Linked DNA regions of Chryseolinea soli. Each later gene encodes a partner of the first gene's protein in a complex. Links are inferred from orthologs where the notes say so. Each region holds a gene or a part of one and is shown in the gene's direction. Other genes may lie near its edges.

Evidence for each region. The genes of interacting proteins can lie anywhere in the genome.
Region 2: the proteins of metK (region 1) and groL are in contact, whole or in part, in a cryo-EM structure (PDB 8P4O), measured with the Escherichia coli proteins. The link is inferred for Chryseolinea soli from one-to-one orthologs.

Annotation. Positions count from the first base shown.
Region 1 is NZ_CP032382.1:2,090,084-2,096,489, forward strand. The notes cover bases 2,137-5,058. They hold metK (methionine adenosyltransferase), read left to right. Parts: upstream 2,137-2,930; coding sequence 2,931-4,187; downstream 4,188-5,058. Other genes in these bases: D4L85_RS09060 (SAM-dependent methyltransferase), read left to right, coding at 2,137-2,819; D4L85_RS09070 (TonB-dependent receptor), read left to right, coding at 4,393-5,058. Also shown: D4L85_RS09045 (DMT family transporter), read right to left, coding at 1-676; D4L85_RS09050 (aminotransferase class V-fold PLP-dependent enzyme), read right to left, coding at 680-1,825; D4L85_RS09055 (DUF2905 domain-containing protein), read right to left, coding at 1,849-2,058; more of D4L85_RS09060, read left to right, coding at 2,100-2,136; more of D4L85_RS09070, read left to right, coding at 5,059-6,406. UniProt on the Escherichia coli protein: Catalyzes the formation of S-adenosylmethionine (AdoMet) from methionine and ATP.
Region 2 is NZ_CP032382.1:5,412,160-5,417,639, reverse strand. Bases 1,742-4,591 are described here. They hold groL (chaperonin GroEL), read left to right. Parts: upstream 1,742-2,271; coding sequence 2,272-3,912; downstream 3,913-4,591. Other genes in these bases: D4L85_RS22920 (hypothetical protein), read left to right, coding at 4,507-4,591; D4L85_RS22925 (tellurite resistance TerB family protein), read left to right, coding at 4,127-4,510; D4L85_RS22935 (co-chaperone GroES), read left to right, coding at 1,967-2,245. Also shown: D4L85_RS22955 (tetratricopeptide repeat protein), read left to right, coding at 1-455; preprotein translocase subunit SecG, read left to right, coding at 458-814; D4L85_RS22945 (hypothetical protein), read right to left, coding at 888-1,604; more of D4L85_RS22920, read left to right, coding at 4,592-5,022; D4L85_RS22915 (hypothetical protein), read right to left, coding at 5,088-5,321; D4L85_RS22910 (alpha-L-fucosidase), read left to right, coding at 5,320-5,480.

The DNA of each region.
Region 1 (6,406 bases):
TGGAAGCATCCTGATCCCACAGCGAATTGGATGACGTCACAAAAAAATGAAGCAGCACGGCCGCTGCTGCAAAGCTCATGGCATAGCTGTTGAACTTGGCTGCACCCACGGAAGGGATGAGCCGCCCGCTGCCCACGATGTACATGGCATAAGTGATGGCGCACGTAAAAATGAGCAGCGCACCTTTGTAAAAATCATTGGCCACGTCCACACGGGCCTCGCCCCAAAAAGCGATGAGCAAACCGCCATAGGTAATGAGCAAGGCCAGCCACTGCTGAACGCTGATCTTCGAGCGAAACACCAGGGCCGACATGAGCAGCACAAACGTGGGATAAATGAAGAGAACTAGCCGCTCGATGCCTGCCGAAATGTATTTCAGCCCCATAAAGTCCAGCAAGCTGCTCACATAATAACCGAGGCATCCCACCAAGGCAATGCCCAACCATTGTTTTCCCGTGAATTTCACGTTATCGCTTTTTTGAGACGACACAAACGCAGACACGACAAAGAAAGGAAGCGAGAAAAGCATGCGCAGGGCCAACAGCGTGATGGCATCCACGGGTGCTTCACGATAGGCGAGCTTGACAAAGATGGCCTTCGTGGAAAAGAAAATTGACCCCAGTAAGCAAATGACAATCCCACCAATGAAGTAGGCGTACGATTTTTTGTCAGACATGCTCTAGCGTGATATCAACGTAGCGAATTTTTTCAGGTCTTTTTCCGTGTTGTACACGTTGGGTGCTACGCGGATGGCGTTGCCCCGGAACGACACATAGATATTGTTTTTAAGCAGTTGGGTTTTGATCTTTTCAGGATCGTGCTGACCAAGCCGGATGCCGAACAGGTGTTTCGCACGATGGGCTTCATCTTCAATGAGAAACCCTTTGTCGCGCAGGGTTAGGGTGGCCTCGCGACTGATGTGACCGCAATACTCCTGGATATTGGCTACTCCCCAACGGTTGAGCTGTTGGATGGACTTCAGCAGCATGGGCACCAGCACAAAGTTGCTATGCTCACCCACCTCATAGCGCAAGGCTCCCGCCTGGTATGTGGATTGATAGTTGGTGAGTTGTGAAAACTGCTCGCTATGCGCCCGGTTCAGCCAGCTTTCTTCGATGGGCTTGCCGTGATCAAAATACTCCCCGTAGTACGCCAGGCCGGTGGAATAGGGACCGAGCAGCCATTTGTATCCTGCGCAAACCAATGCATCGGGTTGGAAAGCTTGTACATCGAAGGGCAGGGCTCCGACGGACTGGGTGCCGTCGATGATGAGCGCGGCGCCCACCTCGCGGGTGCGCCGGCGAATGGCCATCAGGTCAAACAGGGTTCCGTCCACCCAGTGGACGTGCCCCAGGGCGACTGCTTTTGTGTGGATGTCGATGGCGTCGAGGATGCGCTCGTTCCACTTTTGGCCGCGGCCTGAAAATTCTTCGGGAGGGGCGATGGATTTTAGTTGGGCGCCGGTCTCTTCACACAGGCGTTGCCAGGGATAGTAGTTGCTCGGAAACTGCTCGGCGGCCACGATCATGTTGTCGCCGCGACCGATCTTGAGGTTGCGCGCCACGTTGGCCATGCCATAGGAAACCGAGGGAACGACGACAATGCGTTTGGGATCGTCCGCATGAATGAGTGTGCCAAATTCCTGTCGCAACAATTCGGTGTCGCTGAAAAAATCTTCGGGTTTGATAGCGGCCGGGTTGCGCTTGCGGCGCAGGTTCCGGATGCCCACCTTCTCGGCATCTTTCAATTGAGGCGACATATAGCCGCAATTGAGATAGGTGATGCGCGGCGGCAAGGTGAAAGCAGAGCGTTTACAAGTGAGCATGGATGATGTTAAGCGATATACGATCAGGATTTATAGCGATTATAGAGAAACAGCAGGAGCGACAGCAGCAGACTGATGAGGATGCAGGTGGTGAGCGGAAAATAAAATTTGAAATTTCCCCGCTCCACGGAAATATCGCCCGGGAGTTTGCCCAAAGGGAACTTGTCGGCATAGGTAAGGATGAGTCCTATCGCGATGCAGACGATGCCTATTACGATCAGCCACTTGCCCATATTAAAAATTTCTTCTCAACTTGGAGCCTCAAACCGCGACTTTGTCACGAAGCATGCCAGGAAAGCTATACCTCATCCCCAACGTCATTGCCGACGACACGCAGAACGTGGTGATAACGGCACAAGTCCGGAACGAGTTGCCCCACATAGCTCACTTTCTGGCCGAAGATATACGCACGGCCCGACGATACCTAAGCAGCCTGAAGATTTATGAGTCCATCGAGCCGTTGCATTTTGGCGTGCTCAACAAGGACACGAAACCCCAGGAGCTGGAGCAATTGTTCGAGCCCATCACACAGGGTCACGACATGGGGGTCATTTCCGAGTCGGGTTGCCCGGGTGTGGCCGACCCCGGGGCGCTGGCCGTGAAGTATGCACACGATCGCGGCATTCGGGTAGTGCCCCTGGTGGGTCCGTCGTCGTTGTTGCTGGCATTGATGGCCTCGGGTCTGAACGGTCAGCGCTTTGCTTTTCAAGGCTACCTGCCCATCGATGCGCGCGAAGCCGCCAAGGCGGTGAAAGAATTTGAGAAGGAGTCCCGGCAAAAGAACCAGACGCAGCTCTTTATTGAAACGCCCTACAGGAACAACGCTGTTTTCGAGGTGTTGCTAAAAAATTTAAACCCGGAGACCTTGCTTTGCGTAGCCGTAGAGGTTACCGGCAAGGAGGAGTCCATCCTAACCCAACCGGTAAGCCGGTGGCGCAAGACGAGCCCCACCTGGCCGAAGGCCCCGGCCATATTCTTGTTTTTAGCCATTTAATTCGATTGATTTGGTAGACTTTTTTCTTTTTCAATAATCGCTCTAAATTTGCGATTCGAAATTTTTCAAAACAGTCCTTTAATCTATAAACACTTTAATCCAAAAATCCTTATGCCGTATTTATTCACCTCAGAGTCCGTTTCGGAAGGGCACCCCGACAAAGTAGCCGACCAGATCTCGGACGCGCTTATTGATTACTTCTTAGCCTACGACCCCAATTCCAAGGTGGCTTGTGAAACCCTGGTAACTACCGGACAGGTCGTATTGGCCGGCGAGGTGAAATCTGAGGCATACCTGGATGTGCAGGACATCGCCCGCGAAGTGATCCGCAAGATCGGTTATACCAAAAGCGAATACATGTTCGAAGCCAATTCGTGTGGTATCCTTTCAGCTATCCACGAACAGTCGCCCGACATCAACCAGGGCGTTGAGCGCAAGAAGAAAGAAGATCAAGGCGCCGGCGACCAGGGGATGATGTTTGGTTATGCCACCAACGAAACCGACAACTACATGCCGCTGCCGTTGGACCTGGCCCATGCCCTGCTCCGCGAAATGGCCACCATCCGCAGAGAAGGCAAAGTCATGACCTACCTCCGCCCGGATGCCAAGTCGCAAGTGACGATCGAATACAGCGACGACAACAAACCCATGCGCATCGACACCATCGTGGTCTCCACCCAGCACGATGATTTTGCAAAGGATGCCGTGATGTTGAAGCAGATCAAAGAAGATGTGATCAACATCGTTGTTCCCCGCATCAAGAAAAAGCTCCCGAAACGTGTTCAAAATCTTTTTGGCGACGATATCAACTATCACGTGAACCCCACCGGCAAGTTCGTGATCGGCGGTCCCCACGGCGATACCGGTTTGACCGGCCGCAAGATCATCGTAGACACCTACGGTGGCAAAGGCGCTCACGGTGGTGGAGCCTTCTCCGGTAAAGATCCCTCTAAAGTAGACCGCTCGGCAGCCTACGCAACCCGTCACATCGCCAAGAACCTGGTTGCTGCCGGTGTATGCGACGAAGTGCTGGTGCAGGTAGCTTACGCCATCGGCGTGGCACAGCCTGTGGGCTTGTATGTGAACACCTACGGCACCGCCAAAGTGGGACAAAGCGATGGCGAGATTGCCAAGCGCGTTGCCAAGATCTTCGACATGCGTCCTTACTTCATTGAACAGCGCTTCAGCCTCAGAACTCCTATCTATGCGGAAACCGCTGCCTATGGTCACATGGGCCGCGAGCCGAAAGTGGTAGAGAAGATCTTCAACAAAGGCAAGAAGAGCGAGAAGAAAGTGAAAGTAGAATTGTTCCCCTGGGAAAAATTAGACTTTGTGGATGCGGTTAAGAAAGCTTTCAAAATAGCGTAAGCATCTTCCAGATATTCAAGGAGAAGAGGTTGCCGGAAGGCAGCCTCTTTTTTTGCTTATTCAAATACAATGAACACCCCCGAACCCATCGGTGTGCGCTGTGTTCAGGTTGATTGACCATTGAAACCGCCATTTCACGAACTCTTCCCAAAACGAAATGGAGGAATGCTTTTCCTTCCCTATCTTTCTTTCATAATCAGATCCCGTGAAAAAAATTCTACTCTTTAGTTTTTCGATACTCTCCGCCGGCTTTGCTTTTGCTCAGGAGGCCGCAGCCCCTTCGGCACCAGCGGATACGACAAAAATCCTGAATGAGGTGGTGGTGCAGGCCTATGTTTACGACCGGCCCATGAGTGAAGTGCCCGCCGCGGTGGGTGTTGTGTCCACCAAAGACCTCGAACGTTTTAGCAACACGTCTATTCTCCCCGCGGTGAACACCATACCCGGTGTGCGCATGGAGGAGCGGTCGCCCGGAAGCTACCGCTTTAGCATCCGGGGCAGTTTGCTTCGCTCGCCGTTTGGTGTGCGCAATGTGAAAATGTATTGGAATGGTTTGCCGTTAACGGATGGTGGCGGCAATACCTATTTGAATTTGATCGACTTCAACGCCATCACCAACGCCGAGATCATCAAGGGGCCCGGTGGAAGTTTGTATGGCGCCGGTACCGGTGGAGTAATGTTGTTGACAAAACAGATCGAGCCGGTTCCCCAGCTTCAGTTTTCAGCGATGGCAGGCAGCTATGGTTTGCAGCGTTATCAATTGTCGGCCTCCGGCGGATCGGATAAAGTGAAAGCATCGGTACAATTTGCGCATCAACAATCGGATGGATACCGGCAGCAGACGGCTATGCGCCGTGATGCGGTGAATGCGGATCTGGCATTCAAATTAAATTCAAAGAGCACGCTGTCGGCTACGATTTTTTATACGGACCTTTTTTATGAAACACCCGGTGGCCTCACGAAAGCGCAGTTCGAACAGGATCCCAGCATGGCTCGACCCACTACCCCGGCAGCGAAAGGCGCCGTGGATCAAAAGGCGGCGGTCTACAATAAAACAGCGTATACAGGACTTGTGTATGACTATGCCTGGAACAACCGCTGGTCTATAAAGACTGCGGCCTATGGCTCGATCACGGATTTCAAAAACCCCACGATCCGAAACTTCGAAAAGCGCCATGAAGACAATGTCGGTGGGCGCGTGACGACTCAATATAATTTCGACAAAGAAAAATGGAATGGAAAGATCTCCTTTGGCGGTGAGTATCAATACTTTTATTCACCTGTAAAAGTATACGACAACAACCTCGGCGTCGCGGGCAACATCCAATCGGACGACAAGTTGAAATCCAATCAGCTCCTTGCTTTTGCGCAAGCCGACCTGGAATTACCAGGCGATCTTTTTTTGACGTTGGGAGGCAGCATGAACTTTTTGAAATATGACTATGCATCGCTGATCGTCACACCGGTGATCAATCAAGAGCGCAAATTCGATCCTGTATTTTCACCGCGGGTCGCGCTGTTGAAAAAATTAACGCATACACTTTCGGTGTATGGCAGTGTGAGCAAAGGCTTCTCGCCGCCTTCCTTAGCAGAAGTACGCCCGTCGACTGGAAATTATAACAACAGCCTGAACCCCGAGCGGGGCCTCAGCTATGAAGTGGGCATACGCGGCAGCGCGCTCAATCGTCAGGTCTCCTTCGATCTGACAGCCTATGACTTCCGCCTCGATGAAACCATCGTGATCCAACGCACACCCGATGGTGCCGATTATTTTATAAACGCCGGCAGAACCTCTCAACGCGGGCTTGAAGCCACCCTTTCGTGGATGCCGTCGCTCGCGGCCGACCAAACTGTGTCCTACCTGCGCGTGTGGGGAAGCTATACGTATAATCACTATCGTTTTTCGGACTACGTACAAGACGGTGTGAATTATTCCGGCAACCAACTCACGGGCGTTGCACCCAACATCGGGCTCATCGGGGTGGATCTTACGGTGAAGAAATTCTACGCGAACATCACCACCAGCTTCACAGACGACATTCCGTTGAACGATGCCAACAGCGAGTTCGCCAAGTCCTATGTATTGGTGGGTGGCCGCATTGGTTACCGCACCCTGCTCACAAAGAATGTTCCGTTTGAGGTCTTCTGCGGCATCGACAATGCATTGAACAAGACCTATAGTCTTGGCAACGACTTGAATGCTGTGGGCGGCAGATTTT
Region 2 (5,480 bases), 3.3 Mb from region 1 along the record:
CCAAGACCAAGAAAGAACGTATTATCGAACTGGCCAAGGCCCTGGAAGCCCAGCGCCAGCAACCGAACCCACCCGCGGTTGAACCGCGGCCGCCCGTAAAGAAAAAAAGAGATAACCCCGGCGAAGACATCATCGAGGAGATCGCCAGCACGAAGGAAACGATCGAGCCCGAGAGCGAAAAGCAAAAGGAGCAGTTGGAAATGATCGATCAGTTCATCAAAACACAACCCTCCATCAGCAATGCCAAGGACAAGCCTTCGAACATCGCGTCGGGCGACCTTAGCACCATAAAAACCGGGGAATTCAGCGACAACATCGTGTCGGAAACATTGGTGGATATCCTGCTTAAACAAGGTAAAAAAGACAAGGCCATCGAGGTTTTGAAGAAGCTGATTTGGAAGTTTCCACAAAAAAAGGCTTACTTTGCGGCTCAAATTGAGGAATTAAAAAATTAGCCATGTACACGCTTGTTATCTCTCTGATCATTCTTTTTGCTGTTCTGTTGGTGTTGGTGATCCTGGCCCAAAATTCCAAGGGTGGTGGCTTGACCAGCCAGTTTGGCGGCTCTACGGCCAGCAACATTATCGGCGTGAAAAAAACCGGCGATCTTTTGGAGAAACTCACATGGTCGTTCATCATCGGCATCATGCTGCTTTCCCTGGCGACTAACTTTATCACGCCTTCGGCAGGCGGCGGCTCGTCCAACGATCTTTTGGATCGCGCAGGCCAGCAAGCTCCGGCTCCTTCAACGCCCAGCCTGAACCTGGATTCGACCAGCGCGGGTGCTCCGGCTGCGTCCGATTCTTCCAAATAGGATTTACAACCCCATTTATATCAAAAAAGGCTGCCCAAAAGCAGCCTTTTTATTTTGCCATCAGCGAAGCAGATCAAGCCGCTTCTGAAATGTGTTTCACGAACAACCTCTTGGCCACGGGCATCAGGGTTTCGGAGAAGGGGAATTTCATGCGGGCCAGGATGAGGTAGGCCGCGGGATTAGGCAGGTCTCTGAATCTGCGGATCAGGTCGAGTTTGAGCCGCTCATAGGTATTGGCAGCACTTTTCTCCACCCGGTCGATAAATTGCGTGTTGAGGCTTCTTAATTGTTCCTGGCTGCCTTCGAAAATGCTCATTTGATAGCGGTAGATGTGCGTTTCCTTTTCCGGTGGCTGGGTCACGAACAAATAGCCTTCCTTGGCATAGAGTGGCGTGACACCCACGGGCGAGATCTCGCATTGCGATTCCACATATTCATAGATCACAGAGCCTTCCTGCAGCGAGTCGCGGATCTGGGGCAGCGCAAAGTTGATGATGGATTCCAGCTCTACCATGATGGCGTCGTCTTCGATGATCTCGCGGTAGCGCAACTCCAGTTTTTTCAATTCCTCGACGGAGAGCTCTTTAGGAAACGATTCGCGGAAAAGAGTCTTGTTCTCCTTGAGGGCCACCAGGTTGCGATAGTGAAAGACAAGGTCGGCCAGGAATGGGTAAAGTTCTACTTTCCCGAAAGAGTTTTTCACGGTCTGGAGATAGGCCATCAGCACATATTTCTTGTACTCGAAGTCGATCAATCCCTGGGTGAGCCAGTCTTTCGATAGTTTTTCCATATTAGCGGAGCTTCAGTACTACCAATTTAGCGATTCCGCAAATGGGTCACAACTTAAAAAAAGCAGCATTCGGGGAGGAAAGGCACCTTCGTGCGATGGGCCCGGAAGGCGCCCAAAAGGACGGTGGCCCTGGGTCGGCCAAAGCTATGCCGAGCAAGCCTGCCGTCGCTAAAGCTATGGCGGGGCGAGCCTGCCAACCTGGCTATTTCCAACGATTGACTGACAGTCCCCCCGTCGAAATACCCTGTAAAACCTGACAGTATGTAAAAAAATTAGTCGTAATTCGCGTCACTTTTCGCCTTGGCACGGTAGGTGATAGGCGGAAACAGTCAAATTTGTTAACCTTTTAAACCATTAGAGATATGGCAAAAATCAACTTCAAACCAAATGAGGACAGGGTACTTGTTGAACCCGCTGAAGCTGAAACCAAAACCGCATCAGGCATCATCATTCCTGACACAGCAAAAGAAAAACCCCAGAAGGGCGTCATCGTCGCCGTTGGCGAAGGCCTGAAAGACAAACCTGTTACGGTAAAGGTGGGAGACAACGTGTTGTATGGTAAATACGCCGGCACGGAAATCAACATCGATGGCAAGGAGTACCTTATCATGAGAAACTCTGACATTTTCGGAATCATCTAATCGAATCAACCCAAAAAATTACAATTATGGCTAAAGAAATAACCTTTGATACCAACGCGAGAGACAAGATCAAGAAAGGTGTTGACAAGCTTGCAGATGCAGTGAAAGTGACGCTGGGCCCTAAGGGACGCAACGTTATTCTTGATAAAAAATTCGGCGCTCCCACGGTGACCAAGGACGGTGTATCCGTAGCAAAGGAAATCGAATTGAAAGACGCTATCGAAAACATGGGTGCACAACTCGTGAAAGAAGTAGCTTCCAAGACCGCTGACGCCGCCGGCGACGGTACGACAACGGCAACCGTATTGGCACAATCCATCTACGCCCACGGCATCAAGAACGTGGCCGCTGGTGCCAACCCGATGGACCTGAAACGCGGTATCGACAAAGCCGTTGATGCTGTGGTTCAAAACCTCATCAAACAATCCAAGAAAATCAAAGATTCCAGCGAGATCGCGCAAGTGGCTACCATCTCTTCCAACAGCGATGAGACCATCGGCAAGATGATCGCGGATGCTATGGATAAAGTTGGCAAAGACGGTGTGATCACTGTTGAAGAAGCCAAAGGAACTGAAACCGAAGTGAAGACCGTAGAAGGTATGCAATTCGACAGAGGCTATCTTTCCGCTTACTTCGTGACCAACACTGAGAAAATGGAAGCTGACCTCGATCAGCCTTACATCCTCATCTACGACAAGAAGATCAGCAGCATGAAAGAATTGCTTCCTGTATTGGAGCAATCCGCACAAACCGGCAAGCCTTTGGTGATCATCGCCGAAGAAGTTGACGGCGAAGCGCTCGCTACCCTGGTAGTGAACAAGATCCGTGGCGCCCTTCGCGTAGCGGCTGTGAAAGCTCCCGGCTTTGGCGACAGAAGAAAAGCCATGCTGGAAGACATCGCCGTATTGACCGGTGGAAAAGTGATCTCCGAAGAACAAGGCTTCAAGCTGGAAAACGCTACGTTGGACATGCTGGGCCGCGCTGAAAAAGTGAACATCGACAAAGACAACACGACGATCGTGAACGGCGCTGGCAAGAAACCTGAGATCCAAGCCCGCATCGCGCAAATCAAAGCACAAATCGATACCACTACTTCTGACTACGACAAGGAAAAACTCCAGGAACGTCTGGCGAAACTTTCCGGTGGTGTGGCCATCCTCTACGTGGGTGCCGCTACTGAAGTGGAAATGAAAGAGAAGAAAGACCGCGTTGACGATGCATTGCACGCCACACGCGCCGCTGTACAAGAAGGCATCGTCCCTGGTGGTGGTGTAGCGTATATCCGCGCTATCGAAGCCCTGAAAAACGTCGCTGACCTTGGCCTGAGCAATGAAGATCAAGCTACCGGTGTGAACATCGTTCGCCTGGCGCTGGAATCTCCTTTGAGAACTATTGCTGAGAACGCTGGACAAGAAGGTTCTGTGATCGTGAACAAAGTTCGCGATGGCAAGAAAGACTTCGGTTACAACGCCCGCGACAACAAGTTCGAGAACTTCTTCGAAGCCGGTATCATCGACCCTACGAAAGTGACCCGTCTGGCCCTGGAGAACGCTGCTTCTATCGCAGGTCTCTTGTTGACTACGGAAGCTGTGGTGTCGGATATCCCCGAAGAAAACCCTGCACCTGCTATGCCTCACGGCGGCGGTGGAATGGGCGGCATGATGTAATCCATTCTCCAAGGCTCCCCACCAACGGGAGCACGAAGAGTCTCTATAAAAAAGGCTTCGTCTACGGGCGAGGCCTTTTTTTTATTTACCCGCCGAATCCGCCTGGGCGGAGAAGGCGGGTGCCCCGAATCCGCAAGGCGAGAAGGCGCGATCGCGACAGTCCCGGATACAGGTAATATGATTTTTTGCTATTTTGGGGTTCAACTCCATGTCTATGCTGCTTCACAAGACCTTTAGCGACTTTATTCTTTTCCTTTATGTCCACATGTCGCATGCCGACGACAGCTATGATCCCAACGAGCTGGCGGCCATCAAAACCAAAATGAAAAGTCTGTTCCCGGAAGGTACCGACATCGAACGGAAACTGTACGCCGCCCTGCGCGAGTACAACGCGTTGGATCGTTCGTCCCTGGGCGGGGTGATCGAAACATCGTTCCGCCATTTTAGCGGTGATCCTGGGGCTACGGTGAGCAACGATATGTATGCCGATCTTTATGAGATCGTGCAGGCCGATGGCAAAGTTGACCAGTCGGAAACCAAAGCGCTGGAAGCCTTGAAAAAAGTGATCGATCATCACGCGGCCAAAAGTCTTCTATGAGGGCCTGCCTGCTCTTTCAGGGATTTCTCCTCTTTTGTTTTCTCGCCTGCGAGAAACCCGCCAACCTTGGCGACGGCTCTGCAGACGCCGGGAGACTGCCCATAGCCCTGGCCGTTTCGCTCCACGACAGTCTTCCGCAAAAGGCCATGACGGCCCTCGGGTTGTCGGATGTGACGGGCGTCAAAGTCCAATATATCGATGGCCGTTCGGCCAGTTATTTCGTCTATCCAGCCAGTCGGCAAGTCGCTTTGAACACGATTGCAGGGCTTCCTTTTTCGAAGCACGCCAAGATCGCCGATACGCTGTGCCGTCCCGTTGCGACCGCTGCCTTGCAATACGAATATGCCCATCTCTCCTCCGTCGAATCGCAGTACGCTGATTTCTTTTGGCAAGCGCTTAACCATAACGTTGAGGCATACGAATGCATCAAGGCGCCCTGGAAACATACGCTCCTCGTCAGCAAGACTTCGGGGCAGGTGCTGCATCGTATCGAATTACTTTCCATGCTTTGATTGGCCTGCATTCGATTGCTGATCTTCCTCTTGATCCATTTTTTACGTCGAAAAAAGTTACCTATTTAAAAATATTTTAGCGACTGCAAATTCGTTGCAGTGATGCGCGCTATACTTGGGTAGTCATAACGTTCATAAATGGACCTGAGGGCTGCCATCTGCCGTGGATGAGGTAAAGTCGGCAGTGGCAGCTCGCCAGGTCTTTCCTTTACAAAGACCAATCCCCACAACCCCCAAGGCTGATCCAAAAACGGGTCAGCCTTTTTATTACCTTTACTTTTTAATTCTCCTAAACCCATGATCAATTTTCGCAAGCTCCCTATCATCATTGTACTGTTGACCTTCGCTGCCTGCCCGGTGATCGGCCAGGGCAACATCCATCAGCAATCGAAGGAATATGAATGGCCTACCGACTCGCTGGTAAAAAAGAAACTCGAAGCCTGGCGCGACCTCAAGTT